2 linked regions of the Nitratireductor mangrovi genome follow. The protein of the gene in region 2 interacts with the protein of the main gene of each other region in a pairwise test. Links are inferred from orthologs where the notes say so. Each region holds a gene or a part of one and is shown on either strand. Other genes may lie near its edges. The genes, in order: cysE and cysK.

Evidence for each region.
Region 1: the proteins of cysK (region 2) and cysE interact in binary tests that used the Escherichia coli proteins (3 or more experiments, as listed by UniProt). The link is inferred for Nitratireductor mangrovi from one-to-one orthologs.

The regions. Positions count from the first base shown.
Region 1 is NZ_CP042301.2:879,062-885,575, forward strand. What follows is about bases 2,453-5,412. They hold cysE (serine O-acetyltransferase), read left to right. Parts: upstream 2,453-3,501; coding sequence 3,502-4,323; downstream 4,324-5,412. Other genes in these bases: FQ775_RS04250 (enoyl-CoA hydratase-related protein), read right to left, coding at 2,589-3,503; FQ775_RS04260 (DUF3126 family protein), read left to right, coding at 4,438-4,644; FQ775_RS04265 (hypothetical protein), read right to left, coding at 4,605-5,402. Outside these bases: FQ775_RS04235 (alpha/beta hydrolase), read left to right, coding at 16-849; FQ775_RS04240 (Lrp/AsnC ligand binding domain-containing protein), read left to right, coding at 937-1,173; FQ775_RS04245 (MFS transporter), read right to left, coding at 1,174-2,400; FQ775_RS04270 (DUF6949 family protein), read left to right, coding at 5,509-5,832; FQ775_RS04275 (gamma carbonic anhydrase family protein), read left to right, coding at 5,860-6,387; FQ775_RS04280 (transglutaminase-like cysteine peptidase), read right to left, coding at 6,508-6,514.
Region 2 is NZ_CP042301.2:4,515,683-4,522,149, forward strand. What follows is about bases 1,806-4,718. They hold cysK (cysteine synthase A), read right to left. Parts: upstream 3,792-4,718; coding sequence 2,820-3,791; downstream 1,806-2,819. Other genes in these bases: FQ775_RS22190 (sensor histidine kinase), read right to left, coding at 1,806-2,711; FQ775_RS22200 (potassium channel family protein), read right to left, coding at 3,800-4,600. In the rest of the region: FQ775_RS22185 (sigma-54-dependent transcriptional regulator), read right to left, coding at 1-924; more of FQ775_RS22190, read right to left, coding at 921-1,805; FQ775_RS22205 (YkoF family thiamine/hydroxymethylpyrimidine-binding protein), read left to right, coding at 4,801-5,409; FQ775_RS22210 (ECF transporter S component), read left to right, coding at 5,471-6,052; FQ775_RS22215 (ABC transporter ATP-binding protein), read left to right, coding at 6,027-6,467.

The sequences.
Region 1 (6,514 bases), 3.6 Mb from region 2 along the record:
AACGTGGAGCGAGTTATGACCAACTACCATCGGGTTGCCGATTGGGACGACGCCTATGCCAATGGCGCCAATATCGCCGGCGGCGAGCGCTGGCCGGACGCCTGGGTGGTGCCGGCGCGCATGTTTCGCGACCAGCTCAAACAAGACGGACGCGCTCGTATCGACCTATCGTACGGCGAACGGTCGCGAAACCGCTTCGACCTCTTCCTGCCCGCGGCAGGCCCGAAGGGACTGATGGTGTTTGTCCATGGCGGATTCTGGCTGCGCCTCGACAAGAGCTACTGGTCACACCTCGCTGCCGGCAGCATCGCGCGCGGTTACGCCGTCGCAATGCCGTCCTATACGCTCTGCCCGGAAATTCGCGTTGGCGGCATCGTTGCCGAGATCGGGCGCGCGATCGAGGCCGCAGCCCGAGAGGTAGATGGCGCGATCTTTCTTGCCGGCCACTCCGCCGGCGGCCATCTGGTCAGCCGCATGGTGACGGTAACGTCGCCCCTGCCGGCGGCCGTCCTCGACCGGGTGAAGAATGTGGTGTCGATCTCCGGCGTGCACGACCTTCGCCCGATCATGCGCACCGCAATGAATGCAAGCCTGCAAATAGATGCGCCCGAGGCCCGCGTCGAAAGTCCCGCGCTGCTCGACCCCGCGCCGGGCACGCGCATCTGCTGTTGGGTCGGTGGCAACGAGCGGGCGGAATTCCTGCGTCAGAACGCGCTGCTGGCCAACGCCTGGACCGGCTGTGGTGCTGAAACGGCAACGGTGGTCGAACCAGACCGCCACCATTTCAACGTCATCGACGGGTTGTCTGATCCTGACCACCCTTTGACGCGAACCTTGTTGACAGCCTGATCCGCGCGGCTGAAGTTCACCTCCGAACAACATTCGCTGGTACGGGCGGCCTTCGGAACCGCCGATCCGGAAAATCACAGGTCAGAGATGCGAGCCGTTTTCGTTCAAGTACAATGTTACCCTGGCAAGACCTACGCGGTCGCCGACGCCATCTTCGAGCGGGAGATTGTTTCGGAGATGTACTCCACCAGTGGCGAGTACGACCTCATGATCAAGCTGTACATCGAGGACGGCGTCGACGTGGGCAAATTCATCGACGAGAACGTCGCCAACGTGGCCGGTATCTTCCGCACATTGACGACGCTGACCTTCAAGGCGTTCTGATCAGGCAGCGGCCATGCGCGGCCTGCGCGTGCGCATGAGAAGGAAAATCATCACCGCGATGTTGAGAACGTTCCACGCGATGCCGTTGACGAAAGCCGCGCGGTAGGAACCGGTCAGATCGTAGATGAAGCCGGAGAGCCATCCGCCGAACGCCATGCCGACGATGGTCGCCATGATCACGATGCCGATCCGCTCGCCAGCCTCGCGGGGCGGCAAATATTCGCGCACGATGATCGCGTAGGACGGCACGATGCCACCCTGCGACAGGCCGAACATCAACGATACGACATAGAGCGAGGCGAGCCCGTCGAAGGGGATGTAGAAAAGCAGCGCGATTGCCTGCAGCACCGATCCGAGCAGCAATGTCTTCACGCCGCCGATGCGGTCGGCGATCATGCCCGATGCGAGCCTGCTGACGATGCCCGCGGCAAGCATCAGCGAGAGCATTTCAGCACCGCGCGCTACGCCGTAGCCGAGATCAGCGCAATAGGCGACGATATGAACCTGCGGCATAGACATGGCCACGCAGCATCCGACGCCGGCGACGATCAGCAACCCTTGCAGGAGGCGCGGCGAGAGCGCCGCGGTCAGCCGGTCAACAGCGTTGGTGGCATGCGTCGTTGCCTGGAAATCAGGAGCCCGGCCGCGCAGCAGGAGCACCAAGGGCAACATGGCGAGCAGACAGAAGATACCGACACCGGCATAGGTGAACCGCCAGCCGTCGAAGGCCATTCCGGACTGCAGAACCCAAGGCCAGATCGCGCCGGCGATATAGTTTCCGGAGGCTGCGCTGGCGACGGCAATGCCGCGGCGGCGTACGAACCAGCGCGAGATGTCGGCCATTAGAGGCCCGAAGGTGGCCGCCGCCCCGAACCCGACAACGAGTTGCGCTGCGGCCAGTAGCCAGATGCTGGGTGCGATCGCACCAAGCAGATAGCCTGACCCAAGGCAGAGAATGGCGCCCGTGGTTGGGCGGACGACGCCCAGCCGGTCGACGAAACGACCGATGATTACGTTGCCCAGGGCGAAACCGACCATCGTCATCGTGTAGGAGAGCGATGCGTCGCCGCGGCTTACCCCAAATTCTGCCTGGGCCGCTGGCAGCACAACCACGATCGACCACATGCCGACGCTGCCGATGGTGCCAAGCAGCATGGTAATTGCCAGTCGGAACCAGGCGTGCTGGCCGTCGGGCAGGAAACGCGGGTCAGTGGCAGTGACCGCCATTGCGGGCTGGTCCTCTCTGGATAGCCGCCTGCATCGATGCGCGGCGGGCAGGGGCGGAAAATGCTTCCCGGTGCCTGAAGGCGCTACCGCCACGTGTCGGAGCCTGATGGTCCAGAAGGCCGGAGCACGTGCGCAGAGTTCGCAGCTTAACACGGTGAAGGGCGCGACGCGGGCGGGAGAGCGGGCTGCTAGATGCCCTTGAAGCGAGGACGGCGACGTTCGGCGAAAGCTGTTCGCCCCTCGGCGTAATCCGCGCTGTCGAAGGTTGCATCTCCGAGCGCGCGTGCTCGTTCAATGTCCCCGATGTCGCGGCTGAACGTCGCGACAATGGCGGCCTTCGAGGCCCGGATCGTCAAAGGCGCGTTCGCCGCAATGTCGCGGGCTGTCGCGTTGCAACGCTGCCAAAGCGCTTCCGCGTCCTCGACGACCTCAAGCAGGAAGCCCGCCCGCAAGACGTCTCCGGCGTCGAGGCGGGCGGCGGAAAAGAGGAGATACTTGGCCATTTGCGGTCCGGTCGCGGCCACGATGTCGGTCATGGCCTCCGCCGGATAGGCGAGGCCTAGTCGTGCGGCCGGAACCGAAAACCGGGCGTCCGCGGTCGCGAGCCTGATGTCGCAGGCGGCGGCGATGCCGAAGCCGCCGCCAAAGCAGGTGCCAGAGATCGCGGCGATCGTCGGAAGACGTGAATTGCGAATTGCCGCGAAGGCCGCAGAGTTGGCGGCTTCGTAGTCTCGCGCAGTACCCGCATCGCGGCGCACCACGCCGAACTCGCTGATGTCGGCTCCGGCACAGAAGTCAGTGCCGGCACCTCGCAGGATCACGACGCGCGCCGCATTGTCTTGCTCCAGCGCCGCAAAGACGTTCGTAAGCGCGCGCCACATGGCCAGGGTCAGGGCGTTTTTCTTCGCGGGACGGTTGAACGTGACCGCGACCACGCCATCGTCGTCACGCGAGACCGCGAGCGCAGTTTCCGCTCCTGCTTGAATTCCGGCCATTTCAATCCAATTGAAGAAGCGTTGAGGAAATTGATGTTCAATGCGAGGCCGTTCTGACGTATGTTCCCGGCCACCGCAAGCCGACGCTGCCCAAGGGAGCCGGATCATGAGTGCACGTAGCCACGCCCGGTCGAGCGAAATCCGACCTGTCGATCCGATTTGGGACTCCGTGCGTCAGGAGGCCCGCGAGGCGGTCGAAAACGACCCGCTGCTGGCCGCCTTTCTGTTTTCGACGATCCTCAACCACGACACGTTGGAAGAAGCCGTCATCCACCGTATCGCCGAGCGACTTGATCATGCCGATCTCAGCGCCGGGCTGATTGCGCAGACCTTCGCCGAAATGTTGAAGGCCAATCCGGAATGGAGCGCTACGGTACGCGTCGATATCCAGGCCTATTACGACCGCGATCCGGCCTGCAGGCGCTTTCTCGAACCTGTGCTCTATTTCAAGGGGTTCCACGCCATCCAGACGCATCGGCTCGCGCACTGGCTTCTGAGTGAAGGCCGGCGCGATTTCGCGCTCTATCTGCAGAGCCGCTCGTCTGCCGTGTTCCAGACTGACATCAACCCGGCGGCACGTATCGGCAAGGGCATTTTCGTCGATCATGCGACGGGCTTCGTGGTCGGGGAGACCGCGGTCGTCGACGACGACGTCTCGATCCTGCACGGTGTGACGCTCGGGGGCACCGGCAAGGCAGGCGGCGACCGCCATCCCAAGATTCGCCGCGGTGTTCTGATCGGCGCCGGGGCGAAGATCCTCGGCAATATCGAGATCGGCCATTGCAGCAAGGTCGCTTCCGGTTCTGTCGTGCTTTCCTCCGTTCCCAACAACAAGACGGTGGCGGGCGTGCCTGCGCGTATCGTTGGCGAGGCCGGCTGCGCGGAGCCGTCGCGAGCAATGGACCAGCTTCTGTCCGGCAAGGACTGATTTAGCGCCACGGCTTTCCGACCTTTCAGGGTTTACACGGCATCGGGCCGCGTGCCACATGCAGCGGCGATAGGCGCCGGTTGCGGCGCCCGGTATCGGACGAGGAGAAGCCGGTTGAAACCCGAGGAAATCAGGAAGCTCGACGCCTATTTCAAGAAGACCTTCAGCAATCCACGGCTGGAGGTGAAGGCGCGTCCGCGCAAGGACGATTCCTGCGAGCTTTATCTGGGCGACGAATTCCTCGGCATCATCTATCGCGATGAGGATGAGGGCGAGCTTTCCTACAATTTCTCGATGGCGATTCTCGACATCGACCTCTGACCCAACCGGTCGCCGGCTTGCAGATATCGCGCGTCGGTCTGAACCACCGTTGCCACATACTGGCGGATCGCCGCCTCGAGCCGCCGCCAATCGCCCAGGAGCGACGCCGGGAACCTGTAGGTAAGGCTGAGATCATCGCCGGCGAAGATATCGCGCTCGCATTCGGCGAGTGATTCCGCCGCTACCGGCCCGGTCAGGCAGCGTGCCACGAAGGGTTCGCCCGCGCCGGTCTGCCCGACAGCCAATATCTCATTCATATATCCGGACTTTTCACTGAATACGTGAAAGGACAACCCACCCGGACCCGGTTCGCCCGGGTGTCGGATCAGCGCTCGGTAGATCGGCTCGAAGCGTCCGCTCATGTCGCGCGACATCATTCGCGGCTCGAACGACAGAAACACGATGTTGCGCGCGCCGTCCGCGTGGTTGAAGTCGTCGCGAAACTCGGTGCGGTAACCGCTCATCTCAGGCCAGCGGAGATAGAGATGGAGGCCCGCTGCGACACCGGTTCGGCGTTCGCGCTCGAAGCGGATGGCGTTCGAGGGAACCGAGATGACGTCGTTGCCCACGACGACCTCGCGTAGCGTCGTATCCTCGGTGTGCCCGGCCAGCGCAATCGAACGGCCGATCGTCTTGCCACCGAAGCTGATCAGCACCGCCGCCAGCGCCATGGCTGCGAAAGCGAGAAAGACGCGAAACATGAACCGGTCATCGATCGCCCTGACCGAGCCGACGTCCTGGGTTGTGGCAGTCTGCACGCGCCGCTCCGATGATTGTCCGTCCCCATCCGGCACAGATCAGCCGGCATGGAACTTGCGAAGTACGCGTTCGACCTTGCGGTTTCATGGTAAACGGACGGTAAAAATGATCCACGTCGCGACAGCCGCCTTTGTCGTTGCCTGCGGGCTCGTGTTCGCGGGCCTGACCGGTTCGCTGATGGAACTGTGGGCCGGAAGGAGGCTGGATCTTCGTGAGCCTTTCGTGACAAGGCAACATGTGTGGCGCTCATTGATGCTGACGGCCGCGGCCGGACCCTTCATGCTGGTCAACACGGCGCTGGAGCGGGCCCAGGGCGGCACAGGTGATCGCCTGGTTGTGTTCAGTGCCCTGATCGCGGCGTTTTGGATCGTTGCCAGCGGCGTTGTCGTCGCCGACCTTGCCTTTCGCATTGCCGGTCTGCTCTCCTGACGCAGACATCGGGAATGGGAGGATGATGTGACCATCTACGCGCTTGACGGCACCGCACCGGAATTCGAGGACCGCGGCACGAATTGGATCGCCTCCGACGCCAGCGTGATCGGAAAGGTGCGGCTTGGCCGCAACGCCGGCATCTGGTTTGGCGTCGTGATTCGCGGCGACAACGAACCGATCACAATCGGCCCCGATACCAACGTGCAGGAACACACCATCATGCACACCGATATCGGCTTTCCGCTGACGATCGGCCGAGGTTGCACGATCGGTCACCGCGCCATCCTGCATGGCTGCACAATCGGCGACAACAGCCTGATCGGCATGGGTGCAATCGTTCTCAATGGCGCGAAGATCGGCAACAACTGCCTTGTCGGGGCTGGCGCGCTGGTGACCGAAGGCAAGGTCTTCCCCGATAATTCCCTGATCGTCGGTTCACCGGCCAAGCCGGTGCGTGACCTCGACGGGAAAGCGGTGGAACTGCTGAAATGGTCAGCCGCCCACTATGTCGAGAACGGCCGCCGCTTCATCATGGGCCTAACCGAGGCTTGAGATAGCAGCAGCCAATTCCCCAAAAAAGTGGAGCCGGCCCGGGGACAAGGGCCGGCTCCGTAACCCGGTCGTTGGGGACGGGGAGGGTGGGGACTCGACCGGGTATTCCTTTGCAGCGGCCTAGCGC
Region 2 (6,467 bases):
GGCAACTGTCGCCAGCCGGTAATAGAGATCGGAGCGGAAACGGCCGGCCTCGCTTTCCGCCTTCAGGTCGACCTTGGTCGCGGCGAGGAAGCGCACGTCGACCGGCGTCTGCCGGTTGGAACCGACCGGCTCGACGACACGCTCCTGGATCACGCGCAGCAGCTTGGCCTGCAGCGCCAGCGGCATCGATTCGATCTCGTCGAGCAGCACCGTCCCGCCGCGCGCGAACTCGATGCGCCCGACCCGCTTCTGCACCGCTCCGGTGAAGGCGCCGCGCTCGTGGCCGAAGATTTCGCTTTCGAACACGCTCTCCGGGATCGCAGCGCAGTTCAGCGCCACGAACGGCCGCTCGCGCCGCTTGCCGAAATCGTGCAGCGCCCGCGCCACGACCTCCTTGCCGGCGCCGGTCTCGCCGACGATCAGCACGTCGACGTCGACATCGGCCAGTTGCCGGATGCGCTCGCGCAGCGCCGCCATGGCCGGCGCCGTGCCGACCAGTCGCGATTCCATGTCGCCGCCGGCCGCCCCGCGCAGCCGTTCCAGTTCCCGGCTGCGCCGGCGTTCGCGCACCGCCCGGTCGAGCACCGCCACCAGATGGTCGGCGTCATAGGGCTTTTCGAGGAAGTCGTGGGCGCCGCGCCGCATCGCCTCGACCGAAAGCGCGACGTCGCCATGCCCGGTCAGCAGCACCACCGGCATCAGGGGATCGCGAATGCTCGCCGCGGCAAGCAGCTCGAGCCCATCCATGCCCGGCATGCGCACATCGGTGACGAGCACGTCGACCGGGCTTTCGCCAAGCCGCGCCAGCGCCTCCTCGCCATTGGCGGCGGCGGAGGCGGAAAAGCCGACCACGGCCAGCCATTCACGCGCGGATTCGCGCAATTCCTTCTCGTCGTCGACGAAAAGCACCGTGCCGCGGCTCATTCGGCTGCCTCCCGCACGGCAGCGGCGGCCGGCAGCGAAACGACGAAGGTCGAGCCCTGGCCCTCCTCGCTCTCGAAGGTCAGCGCGCCGCCGAACTCGCCGACGATGGCGCGCGAGATCGAAAGCCCGAGCCCGAGCCCTTCGCCGGTCTGCTTGGTGGTGAAGAAGGGTTCGGCGATGCGCTCGCGCAGTTCCGCCGGGATGCCGGGACCGTTGTCGTGCACCCGGATTTCCACCATGCCGTCGCGTTCCGCCGCCGAGATCTGGATTGCCGGGTCCTCGGTTCCGCTCACCGCGTCGAGCGCGTTGACCAGCAGGTTCAGCACCACCTGCTCCAGCCTGACCGCGTTGGCCATGACGGTCAGCGCCGGCACAGGTTCGATCACGATGCCGACCCCGTCCTGGTCGGCGCGGTGGCGGGCAAGCTCGACCGCCTCGGCAATGCTGCGCTCCACCGAGACCGGTTCGCGCGCGCCCGGCTCCTTGCGCGCAAAGGAGCGCAACAGCTTGACGGTGCGCTGGATGCGCCGCGCCATCTCGCGCGCTGCCTGCATCTTGCCGCCCGCCGCGCCCGCCTCGCCACGCTCGGCCAGCACGCCGGCAGTGGCGAGCGTGTTTTCCAGCGCCGAAAGCGGCTGGCTCACCTCATGCACGATCGCCGCCGACATGCGCCCCAGCGCGGCCAGCTTGGCGGTCTGGATCAGCGTCGCCTGGGTCGCGCGCAATTCCTCCTCGGCACGGCGCCGGTCCTCGACCTCTCGATGCAATTCGGCCGTGCGCTCCTCAACCCGGCGCTCGAGCCGGTCATGCTCGTTGAGCTTGGCGCGCACCAGCTGGCGGCGCTGGCGCAGGTAGAAGCCGATCGAGCAGGCCAGCATCCCGGCGAGCGCCGCCATGCCGGCCACCAGCAGCGCGCTGGTCTGGATCGGCGCCAGGCTGCGCGCACCGATCAGCCGCCAGCCATCCGCCGGGATCGCGATCGAGCGCAGGATGTGGCTCTGCGCGTCGGCGCCGATCGCGGTGTCGGCCGGCAGACCCGTGCCATCGCCGAAGATCGGCGTGGCCGTCGCCAGGTCCACCCCGTCATATTTGCGGGTGCGCGCGATGTCGTCGAGCGCGGTGTCGCTCAGCGCATGCAGCGGCCGGTATTTCCACGGTGCGTGGCCGGTCAGGAACACCACGCCGTCGCTGTCGGCAAGCACCGCGAAGATCGAGGAATTGCGCCAGGCCGCCTCGATGCCGGCCATGTCGACCTTGACCACGGCGACGCCGATCACGCTGCCGTTCTGGCGCACCGCCGAGGACAGGAAATAGCCCGGCTTGCGGGTGGTGACGCCGACCGCATAGTAGCGGCCCTCGCCTTTGGCGAGTGCATCCTGGAAATAGGGCCGGAAGCGGTAGTTGCGGCCAACGAAGCTGGTCTCCTCGTCGTGGTTGCTTGCCGCCACGGTCAGCCCGTCGGGGGTCATCACATAAAGTTCGTCGGCGCGGGTGTCGTCGCGCACCTCTGCCAGGTAGCGGTTGGCGCCGGCCGCGGCACCCGTGCCTCCGGTCAGCGCGGCAACGATGCGCCCGTCGCGGCCGACGACCGCCGGCAGGTAGCGGAAACGCTCGATCTCGCTTTCGACCGAGCGCGCCAGCACCTGCAACTCGTCATCGAGCGTAGTCTGAAGTCCACGACGCCCGGTCTCGGACGCGGCCAGCCACGCCGAAAGCGTCGCGGCGGCGATCGCCAAGGCAATCGCGGCCAGTATCGTGATGCGCCCGAGCGGCGGTGGCTTCTTCATGCTCCTCCCGTCCGCCTTGCGGCGGGTCGCGCATAGTGCCGCCGCCGGCCCGCAATGACAATCGCTGCCCTGAAGCAGGCCTTGCCGCGACGCAGCCCGCAGTCCGCGCTAGCCGCCGAGCCCGTCGAACAGCGCCGTCGACAGATAGCGCTCGGCGAAGGACGGGATCACCACCACCATCGTCTTGCCGGCATTTTCCGGTCGCGAGCCGACGACGATCGCCGCCTGTAACGCCGCGCCCGACGAGATGCCGACCGGCAGGCCTTCGAGCCGTCCGGCCAGCCGCGCATTGGCGAAGGCGTCATCGTTGGAGACGGTCACCACCTCGTCATAGATTTTGGTGTCGAGGATCGCCGGCGCGAAGCCGGCGCCGATGCCCTGGATCTTGTGCGGCCCGGGCTGGCCGCCCGAAAGCACCGGGGAGGCCTCCGGCTCGACCGCGATCACCTTGAGCGACGGCTTGCGCTGCTTGATCACCTGGCCGACCCCTGTGATGGTGCCGCCGGTGCCGATGCCGGACACGAAGATGTCGATGCCGCCGTCGGTGTCGTTCCAGATCTCCTCGGCCGTCGTCTCGCGGTGGATCTGCGGGTTGGCCGGGTTCTCGAACTGCTGCGGGATCGCGGCGTCCTCCAGCGTCGCGACCAGTTCCTCGGCCTTGGCGATCGCGCCCTTCATGCCCTTGGCGCCTTCCGTCAGCACCAGCTCCGCGCCGAGAAAGGCCAGCATGCGCCGCCGTTCCAGCGACATCGTCTCCGGCATGGTCAGGATCAGCCGGTAGCCCTTGGCCGCCGCCGCGAAGGCGAGCGCGATGCCGGTATTGCCCGAAGTCGGCTCGACCAGCGTCGTCTTGCCGGGGGTGATGCGGCCGTCGGCCTCCATCGCCTCGATCATCGCCACGCCGATGCGGTCCTTGACGCTCGCCAGCGGGTTGAAGAACTCGAGCTTGACCAGAAGGTCGGCGACGATCCCCTTCTCGCGCGCGAACTTTTCCAGCCGCACCAGCGGCGTGTCGCCGATCGTCTCGGTGATCGAATTGTAGACGCGGCCGCGTCCCGGCTTCCTGGCTTGGTTGGTCATGATCGTTCCTATGCTTCCTCGGGGATCTGGAGCTTGTGTCCGCATGCCTTGCAGAACACGGCGTCGGGGTCGTGGCGCTGCAGCGCGCATTCGGGGCAGGGGTGGAAGACCTTCGACGGTCGGAAGATCGACTGCGCCAGCTTCACGAACAGCGAGATGCCGATGATCATGGTGACGATCGCCGTCAGCTTGCCCCACATGCCCGGCAGCACGATGTCGCCGAAGCCGGTCGTTGTTACCGTGGCGACAGTGAAATAGAGCGCGTCGACATAGCCTTCGAAGCCGGCGCCGTTGCGGAAGAAGCTCGTATAGACGAAGCCGGTCACCACGAACAGGAAGGTGACGAGGTTGACGATCGCGCGCATGGCGTCGCGCCATTCGCCGAGCCCGCGCCGGTCGAGCGGGCGCCAGATGAAGCCGCTGCGCGACAGCGACCACAATCGCAGGATGCGCAGGAAGCCGAGATTGGCGAAGGTGTAGGGAAAGAGCAGCGTCACCAGGATGAAGACGTCGACCCAGACCGTCGGCTGCCGCGCCCAGCGCGCCACGTTCGACGAGGCCAGAGCGCGGGCCAGCGTGTCGGCGGCCAGGAAAGCGGCGATCGTGTAGTCGACCCACAGGAAAGCCGGTCCCTCGCGCAGCACCGGCGAGATCACGAAGAAGGCGATGACGGCGAGATCGAGCATGATCACCGCCAGCTGGAAACGCAGCGCGGTCGTCGTATGGCCGTGATAGAGCCGCCTCAGGGTGAGGCGCAGGTTTTGAAGCCCCCCCGGTTCCTCGGCCTTCTCGGCATGTTCCTCGACCATCGGCTCCGACTTAGTGCCTGCCGCGGCGCGCGTCCAGCCTGCTGCTGTCGTTCAAAAAGCCCTGTTGCATCTCGTGCCTGCCCGGTGCTACCAATCCGCCATCGACAGGGGTGCTCCGTAGTGCCGGGGCTGAGATCGAGGGCGCCAAGCCTTCTGACCCTCAAAGCTGATCTGGGTAATGCCAGCGGAGCGAGAAGGCCATGTTTTCCGGCGCACAGCTGTCCATCTATCCGATGTCCGACAATTTCGTCGGCATCATCCTCGGCGCGCTTTCCACGCTCGATCCCTACCGCGACCACCTGCGCATCGAGACCGACGACATCTCGACGCTGATCGTCGGCCCGCCCGAACAACTGTTCCCGGCGATGCGCGACCTGTTCGTGGCGGCAAGCGGCGGCGGCATCCATTGCGTGCTCTCCGCTGCCGTCTCGCGCGGCTGTCCCGGCGAGCCCGACGATCCCGCCTGCACCCCGTCCGAAGGGGTCGGCAACGACCGGCCGCTCGCCGAGCGTATTGTCGGCGCGCGCGAGGCGGTCGCCAATTCCGCCATCACCGGCCGTCCCGTCGCCGCGCAGTTCTCGCTCTACCCGCTCGGCGGCGCACACCACATGGACGAGATCTACGGCTGCATCGATTTCCTCAAGGCATCCGGCGTCTTCGACCGTTCGAAGAACTTTTGCACCAAGCTGCGCGGCGACGCCGGTCCGGTCTTCGCCACCCTGGCCGAAGCTTTCCTGCGCTTCGGCGCGCCGGACGGTCACGTGGCGCTCGACGTCACGGTCTCGGCCAACAGCCCGAGCGCGGCCTGACCGCGCCTGTTCCGCGCCGCGCCGCTGCGGCGCTTGCCCTTCTCAACCAAGGACCAAGACCATGACTTCCCACAGCTGGACCCTGCGCGAAATCCTCATCCTCGCCGTCATCGGCGCCGTCTTCGCCGTGCTTTATCTCGGCTGGGTGCAGGTCTGGCTGGTTGCCCAGGCGATTTTCGGCGCCGTCACCATGGACGTCGTGATGGGCTTCTGGTTCATCGCCTCCATCATCGCCGCCGCCATCATCCGCAAGCCCGGCGCCGCCTTCCTGGCCGAGGTTCTGGCCGCCGCCATCGAGGTGCTGCTCGGCAGCCCGGCCGGCCTGCTGCTCGTCGTCTCCGGCGCCATCCAGGGCGCCGGCGCCGAGGCCGTCTTCGCCGCCACCCGCTGGCGCAACTATTCGCTGCCGGTGCTGATGTTTTCCGGCGTCGGCGCCGCGATCGCCTCCTTCATCTACACCTGGGTGCGCTTCGACTATGGTGCGCTCGAACCGGGCCTGCTGGTCGCCATGTTCGCGCTGCGCTGCCTGAGCGGCGCGCTGCTTGGCGGTCTCCTCGGCCATTATGTCGTGGAAGCGCTCTACCGTACCGGTGTGCTTGCCGGCCTGCGCATCGAGCATGACCGGCGTGCTCCGGCAGCCTGAGCCCGCGGCTCCTCCGGCCGCGCCGGCTGCGGACTGCGAGGTCGCGCGCTTCGAGGACTTCGCGGTGCGTTACCCTTATGCCGGGGCGCGTGCGGTCGGCCCGGTCGATCTCGCCCTCAGGCCGGGCGAGCATGTGCTGCTGCTCGGCGCTTCGGGTTCCGGCAAGTCGACGCTGCTGCTTGGCCTCACCGGGCTGGTGCCGGCCTCGATCCCGGCCACGGTCGAGGGCCGGGTCGAGCTTTTCGGTGTGGATGTGGCCGGCAGCCGCCCATCCGACGGGGCCGGGCGTGTCGCGCAGTTCTTCCAGGATGCCGACCAGACGCTCTGCGGCATGCGTGTCGTCGACGAGATCGCCTTTGCCGCCGAAAACCTCGCCTGGCCCGAAACGGCGATCCACGCTGCCGTCGATCGCGCC